One region of the Diaphorobacter oryzae DSM 22780 genome, then DNA from elsewhere that is predicted to be linked to it. Evidence: riboswitches for the same ligand, from Rfam matches in the RefSeq annotation. Region 1 holds a riboswitch; the other holds the start of a gene.
The links. Region 1 has a riboswitch for cobalamin ahead of BP68_RS00535 (TonB-dependent receptor domain-containing protein). Riboswitches for the same ligand answer to the same signal wherever they lie in the genome.
Positions count from the first base shown of each region.

Region 1 (3,755 bases):
TGGGAGCATGGGTGATGGAGCAGGCCGTCAAAGAGGCGGCGCACTGGATGCGCAGCGGCATGCCCTTGGTGGTATCGGTCAACGTGTCGGCGCTGGAGTTTCGCCAGGCCGGCTTCGTGGATCGCATCACCGCATTGCTGGCCGCGCATGGCCTGCCGGCGCGCCTGCTGGAGCTGGAGCTGACGGAAACCGTGCTGCTGCAGGATGCACAGGAAATGGAGCAGTTGCTCGCCGCCCTGGCTAGCCTGGGCGTGGGGCTGTCCATCGACGATTTCGGAACGGGATACTCCAGCCTAGCCTACTTGAAGAAGCTGGCGATCCACAGGCTCAAGATCGACAAGTCATTCGTGAGCGGACTGCCGGGGGACGAGGGTGATCGTGCCATCGTCCGGGCCATCACCAGCATGGGGCAGGCGCTGCGCATTGGCGTGGTGGCTGAAGGCGTGGAAACGCAGGAGCAGCGCTTGGCGCTGCAAGAGATGGGCTGCGACTGCTACCAGGGGTTCTTGTGCGCGCCGGCCATGCCGGTCGCGGAGTTTCGCGCCTTGGTGTTGCGCCAGGCGCTGGCGTACAGCGTATAGCCAGGGCGCGGCTGTAGCCAGGCGCCCGGCTGCGTTTCAGGCGGTGGCAAGCGGAGGGGAATAGGTGTCTGCGGATGCCACCGGACCGGCATCCTGAACCGGGGGTTCAGGTGGGCGAGGGCAGCCAGGCGTTGGGTTCATCTGACGCGAGATGATCACGCTCACCGGGCGATGTACCAAGCCCGTGCTCAATGAGCATTGGTTCAAGGAAATATAAAGCCCGGCAGCTCCGCAGACGGCTCCATTGTAATGGCCGATGCACTGCGGCCGTGGCCTGCGGGCCCTGTTGCTTACAACAGTCGCCCGTCGTCACCCAGTGCTTCATCCAGGCGCAGCATCAGCTGCTGAATGCGCTCGCCGTCTTCGGTGCCATCTACGGCGGACGAGACCGATGATGGCGCAGGGGCGTTGCGTTGCGGGGCCGCAGCGGCCAGTTCTGCGGCTTCGCGGTCGCGGTCGGCGATCTCGAAAGCCAGGTTGAGTGCCGCCAGCACCGCGATGCGCTCGCGGGCGCGCACTTTGCCGGCATCGCGGATGCGCGTCATGGCCGTGTCCACGCGTTCCACGGCTTCGAGCAGACGGGACTCATGCCCCTCGGGGCAGGCCAGCAGATAGCTCTGCTGGAGGATCTGAACCTCGATCTGCTTCATGGCGCGTCTTTCGTCTCGGGTGGATCTGTGGGCTCGGCCGTGGCGGGCAGGCGATCCAGCAGCGCGTCCATGCGCACGCGGGCGGCCTGCAGGCGGGATTTGAGAGAGTCGCGCTCCTGGGTGAGCGTCATGACCTGTTGTGCAAGAAGGGTGTTGGTTCGCTGCAGCTCTGCGTGGCGCAGCAGCAGACGTTCGACGCGTTCGGCGATCTGGTCGAGGGAGGAGGGGTGGGCCATACGCTGCCGATTGTAGGGATCGGCGTGTGAACAGTCGTAAAATTGCGTGGTTGGTGCTCGCGGCGTGGTTCACATGCCGCAGTTCAACGGGAAGCAGGGAGGGGCCCTCCGCCATGGAGCATGCCCTGTGCCTGCGCTGCCCCCGCAACGGTCAGCGGATGAGTCGCGTGTCGATTCCCTCTCCATTCACGAGCCACTGAGCGCCTTGAACAAGCGTTTGGGAAGGCTATGGAGGGTGCTCCGCCAGCCCGGATACCGGCCAACGAGGTGGCTCCGCGCGTTTCATCGAAACGCACGGGGCAGTGATGCCCATGTGCCGACGGGGAGGTCGGCCGAGGCGATATCTCCTGCGTGTCCAACAATGACAACGATCCGTCCGACCCACGTGCGCACCGCCGCACTTCCCTTGTATGTGCGCGTGGCCGCGCTGCCCCTGGCGCTTGGCGCCGCCTTTCCCGTCATGGCGCAGACCTTGCTTGCGCAGGCCGCGACCGAGCCCCAGCTGCGCGAAACCGTCGTCACCGCCACGCGTGTGGCGCGTCCGCTGGCCGACCTGGTGTCCGACGTGTCCATCATCGACCGCGACACCATCGAGGCCAGCGGCGCTACCGGGGTGATCGATGTGCTCTCCCGACTGCCCGGCGTGCAGATCTCGCGCAACGGGGGCCAGGGCAGCAGCGGCAGCGTGTACCTGCGCGGTGCCGAATCGCGCTTCACCGCCGTGTACCTGGACGGCGTGCGCCTGGATTCGCAGTCCACGGGCGGTGTGGTCTGGGAGCAGATCCCGCTGTCGCAGATCGACCGCATCGAGGTCGTGCGCGGCCCGGCCGCCGCCGTGTATGGCTCGGACGCCATGGGGGGCGTGATCCAGCTCTTCACCAAGAAGGGCGAGGGCGCACCGGCTCCCTATGTGGGCGTGGGCCTGGGCAACCAGGGCACGCGCACCGTGCAGGCGGGCGTGAGCGGGGGGGCTGGCCTGGTGGATTACTCGCTGGGTATGTCGCACGAGCGTGCCGATGGCTTCAATGCCCGGCCCATCCCCACGGCCAATCCCGACGACGACGGCTACCGCCGCACCTCGGCCAATGCCAAGCTGGGCCTGCAAATCAACCAGAAACAGCGCCTCGAAGGCACGCTGCTGGCCAGCAACCTGCATTCGCAGTATGACGGCAGCAAGAATGCGGATGACCGCAACCGCCACCAGCTGCGCACCGGCGCCCTGGCGTGGCTGGCTCAATGGAGCGACGTGTACAGCACGCGCCTGCAGGTCACGCAGTCGGACAGCAAGTACAGCACCCGTCCGAACTTCTACATGACCGAGACCACGCTGCGCAACTACCTGCTGCAAAACGAATGGCGCCTGGGCGGGCACTTGTTCACCGCCGCGCTGGAGCGCCGCGAGGACGAACTGCACAACCCCGCCACGCCCTTCGTTCCCGATCTCAAGCGCGACCGCTCGCAAGACGCCCTGGCCCTGGGCTATGGCCTGAACCACGGGCCGCACGCGCTGCAGGCCAATCTGCGCTATGACGACGATAGCGAGTTCGGCGGCAAGAGCACGGGCAGTCTGTCCTACGGCTACGCCATCACGCCGCAGTGGCGCATTACCGCAGCGGGCGGCACCTCGTTCCGTGCGCCCACGCTGTACCACCGCTTCAGCGAGTACGGCTCGCCCGATCTCCAGCCCGAAAAGGGACGCAACGTGGAACTGGGCGCCCGCTGGACCGCAGGCTCCAGTAGCGTCGGCCTGGTGGCCTACCGCAACCGCGTGGAAAACCTCATCAACTTCGGTGCGGCAGGCGCGTGCCAATCCACCTTTGGCTGCTACGAGAACGTGGGCCGCGCCGAATACAAGGGCGTGACGCTGTCGGCCGCGCATAGCATCGCCGGCGTGTCGCTGCGCGGCTCCATCGACTGGCAGAACCCGCGCGACCTGGGCAGCGGCAAGCAGCTGGCGCGCCGCGCCAAGCGCTACGCCACGCTGGGCGCCGACACCATGCTTGCCGGCTGGACCATGGGGGCCGAGCTCTACGCCTCCGCCCGCCGCTACGACAACGCCGCCAACACCAACGTGCTGGGCGGCTACACAACGCTCAACCTCTACGCCAGCAAGCGCCTGGGCCGCGACATGACGCTGCTGGCCCGCGTGGACAACCTGGCCGACAAGGACTACCAGACCGCACGCACCTACGCCACGGGTGGCCGCACGTTCTACGTGGGCCTGAAGTGGGCGCCGCAATAACGCTGCCGTCCGGAAACGTGCCATGAACCGCTGTCCCGCCCTGGTC
Region 1 covers NZ_JCANUL010000001.1:104,766-108,520, forward strand. The annotation lists gene BP68_RS00520 (sensor domain-containing protein) at 1-581, shown strand, start outside; gene BP68_RS00525 (cell division protein ZapA) at 872-1,231, opposite strand; gene BP68_RS00530 (DUF904 domain-containing protein) at 1,228-1,467, opposite strand; cobalamin riboswitch at 1,502-1,745, shown strand; gene BP68_RS00535 (TonB-dependent receptor domain-containing protein) at 1,829-3,709, shown strand; gene BP68_RS00540 (cobyrinic acid a,c-diamide synthase CobB) at 3,732-3,755, shown strand, end outside.

Region 2 (3,755 bases), on a different contig from region 1:
CTGCAGCACGGCGCCGGTGAGCGTGGCCACCTCGAAGCCGCCCAGCGCCGCCAGCGCGGCCAGCGGTTCGGTGGCGCCGGCGTTGGCCGCCAGCGCCTGCTCCAGCACGGCCCGCTTACGCGCGACGCCCGCGGCGTCCAGCCCCGTGCCGGGGCCCACGCATTCGGCCAGCGGCACGCCGGCCAGGCGCGCCAGCAGCAGCGAGGCGACGGAGGTGTTGCCAATACCCATCTCGCCCAGCAGCAGCGCATTGCCCGGCATGGCGCGCACGATGTCCATGCCATGGGCCAGTGCCTGTGCGCATTGCGCCTGCGTCATGGCCGGGCCGATGCTCGCGTCCTGCGTGCCGGCGGCGACGCGGCAGCTCACAAGGCGCGGCATGCCGGGCTGCGTTGCACGCGCCGTGATTTCGCGCGCCACGCCGCAGTCGGCCACGGTGAGCTGCAGCCCGTGCTGGCGCGCCAGCACGCTCACGGCGGCGCCGCCGGCGAGGAAGTTTTCCACCATCTGCCAGGTCACGTCGCTCGGATAGGCCGACACGCCACGCGCGGCCAGGCCATGGTCGGCCGCGCACACCAGCATCTGCGGTGCCTGCAGCGCGGGCGCCTCGCTGCCCAGGATCTGGCCCAGGCGCAGCATCAGCGCCTCCAGCCGGCCCAGGGCGCCCAGGGGCTTGGTCTTGTGGTCGATCAGGTGCTGCAGGCGCGCCGTGAGGGTGGCGTCGGTCAGGTCGCAAACGGGGGGCAGAAAGGCATTCATGTCGTGTTCAACGGTGAGCAAAAAGGCTGGGGACGGCCCGTGCGTACGGGCAAGGGCCGGGGCCCGGTTTAGGCCTGGGGATGACGGATGTGCTGCGCCGCCGCCTGGTCGCGCTGCAAATGGGCGATGAGCGGCTGCTGGTCGTCGCGCTGGCCCCATTGCTCGAAGAACACCAGGTCTTCCATGGGCAGGCGCGGCAGCCAGCCGGCGGTCTCCAGCTCGGGCTTGGCGTGAAAGTGGCTGACATGGCCCACGCACAGGTAGGCAACGGGGATGATGTCCTGGGGGATGCCCAGCGCCTCCTGCAGGTCGGCCTGGTGGAAGATGCTGACCCAGCCCACGCCCAGCCCCTCGGCGCGCGCGGCCAGCCACAGGTTCTGCACGGCGCAGACGCTGCTGTACAGGTCCATGGTCTTCATGTGCGTGCGCCCCAGCACCACGGAGCCGGTGCGCGCGCGGTCGCAGGTGATGCAGATGCCAAGGGGCGCCTCGACGATGCCTTCGAGCTTGAGGCGCTGGTACGTCGCGCGCCTGTCGCCGTCGAACATGTCGGCCGCCTCGGCGTGCGCCTTGGCAAAGGCGGCGTGCACCCGGCGCTTGGTCTCGGGCGCGCGCACCACCAGGAAGTTCCAGGGCTGCATGAAACCCACCGAGGGCGCGTAGTGCGCGGCGGTGAGAATGCGGCTGAGCGCCTCATCGGGCACCGGCCTGGGCAGGAACTGCCCGCGCACGTCACGGCGCGAAAAAATGGTCTGGTAGATGGCGTCGCGGGCCTCTTGCGTGAAGGCGTGAACGCTCTGCGTGGCTGGCGCCGGCGCGCTGGTATTCATGGCAGTCCCCTGTGCGTGAATCAACGACGCACTGCCCGGCCTTGCAGCACGATATGAATGCTCAGGCCGGTCTTCTGGCTTGGATTCACCTGACCCGCCGCGCCTTCCCGGCCTTGGCGGCCAGTGGCATCGTGCGGGGGTCATCGTCCTTACAGCGTTGGGCACGCAGCGGATTCGCACCGCCTTCCCGATTCTCCCGTTGCCTCAGCGGCAGCGGGCACCTGAGGGCGGCGATGATAGCAGCGCGCCCTCTACGCGCGGGCGATCAGCGCTTGCAGCACGCCCGGCTCCGTATGCCGGGCCAGGCAGTCGGCCAGGGCATCAAACACCTCATCCAGCGTGGGGGCTTGCGCGCCAAACAGCGCGCGCACCACGGCGGGGTCCTCAAACATCCCATGCAGGTACAGGCCCAGCACATGGCCCGCCGAGTTCTGCCAGGCCAGGCCGGGCACCACCTCGCGCGCCACATCGCCCTGGGCGGCCATGGCCGGGTGCTGCGCGGTCTGGCCGTGGTGGATTTCATAGCCCTGCACTTCCCCCCCTGCCAGCGCCTGCCACGCACCCTGCACCGCGCCGAAACGCGTGCGCGTGGGCCGCACGGTCTTGGCGGCCTCGAAGCTGGTCACCAGCGGCAGCAGGCCCAGGCCGGGCGCATTGCCATCCACGCCCACGGTGTCGATCAGCGCCTCGCCCAGCATCTGCAGGCCGCCGCAGATGCCCAGCACGCGCCCGCCGCGCGCGGCGTGGCGGGCGACCGCCGCATCCAGCCCCTGGGCACGCAGCCAGGCCAGGTCCGCCGCCGTGGCCTTGGAGCCGGGCAGGATGATCCAGTCGGCGCCGTCCACCTCGGCCGGGCAGCGCGCCCAGGTGAGCTGCACCCCCGGGACGTTCTTCAGCGGCTGGAACTCGTCCAGGTTGCTGATGCGCGGATAGGCGACGACGGCGATGCGCGTGTGAATGGCGCCCTGGCCGGTGCTGCGGGCGTCGAACACGCCGTCTTCCTCGGGCAGGCCGTGGTGCCACTGCATGGGGATGGTGGCGACCACGGGCACGCCGGTCTTGTCCTGCAGCATCTGCGGCGCGGGGGCCAGCAGCGCCGCGTCGCCACGGAACTTGTTGAGCACGAAGCCGTGGATGAGCGCGCGCTCGTCCTCGGGCAGCAGCGCCCAAGTGCCGTACAGGTGGGCGAAGGCGCCGCCGCGGTCGATGTCGGTCACCAGCAGGCAGCGCGCCTGCGCATGCCGCGCCACGCGCATGTTGACCACGTCGCTGGCCATGAGGTTGATCTCGGCGGGCGAGCCCGCGCCCTCGATGACCACCACGTCGTTCTCGGCACACAGCGCGTCGAGCGCGGCCGCGATCTGCGGCCACACGCGCTGGCTGCGCCCGCGCCAGGGCAGCTGCGAGAGTTCGTCGCTCACCTGCCCCAGCAGCACCACCTGGCTCTTGGTGTCGGCCTCGGGCTTGAGCAGTAGCGGGTTCATGCGCACGTCGGGCACGGCGCGCGCGGCCAGGGCCTGGAAGTACTGCGCGCTGCCGATCTCGCCAAAGGCGTCGCCCTCGGCGGCCACCACGCGCGCGTTGTTGCTCATGTTTTGCGCCTTGAAGGGCGCCACCTTCAGGCCTTGGTTGGCGTAGTGGCGGCACAGTGCCGTGGCCAGCCAGCTCTTGCCGGCGCCGCTGCTGGTGCCCAGCACCATGATGCAGGAGGCGGTCATGGATCGTCCTTCTTGTCGTTGTTCAGGGTTGCGGCAGCCGCACCATGCGGTCGAGGATGCGCCGCAGGGCCTCCTGCGAGTCGGTGCACAGGCCCGTGTGCACGGGCGATGTCTGGATGATGCTGCTGCGCTTGGCCGTAAGCCAGTGAAAGCGCGCGCGCAAGGGCAACTGCGCGATCGGGCCGCCTTCGGGCACGCCCGCACAGATGGCGACGATGGCCTGCAAATGGCGGCGCACGGTCTGCACGTCGGCCCGCGGGTCCAGCGCCAGCAGGCGCGGCTCGTCCAGTTCCACGGCCGCCTGCAGGAAGCGCGTGCGCTGGCATGAAACGATCACGCCCGCGTTGATGAACTCTTCGCGCTCCACGCGCGGCACCACCCGCACGATGGCGTAGTCGTAGACCTCAGCCGCGGGCATCAATCGCTCCTTGCAGCCAGCGGCCGCGCT
Region 2 covers NZ_JCANUL010000012.1:51,271-55,025, forward strand. The annotation lists gene cobT (nicotinate-nucleotide--dimethylbenzimidazole phosphoribosyltransferase) at 1-759, opposite strand, end outside; gene bluB (5,6-dimethylbenzimidazole synthase) at 828-1,589, opposite strand; cobalamin riboswitch at 1,637-1,829, opposite strand; gene BP68_RS16070 (cobyric acid synthase) at 1,841-3,307, opposite strand; gene BP68_RS16075 (DUF3037 domain-containing protein) at 3,330-3,725, opposite strand; gene BP68_RS16080 (HipA family kinase) at 3,712-3,755, opposite strand, start outside.
Region 2: it holds a riboswitch for cobalamin, as region 1 does, so the genes downstream of both, bluB (5,6-dimethylbenzimidazole synthase) here and BP68_RS00535 (TonB-dependent receptor domain-containing protein) in region 1, are expected to answer to the same signal.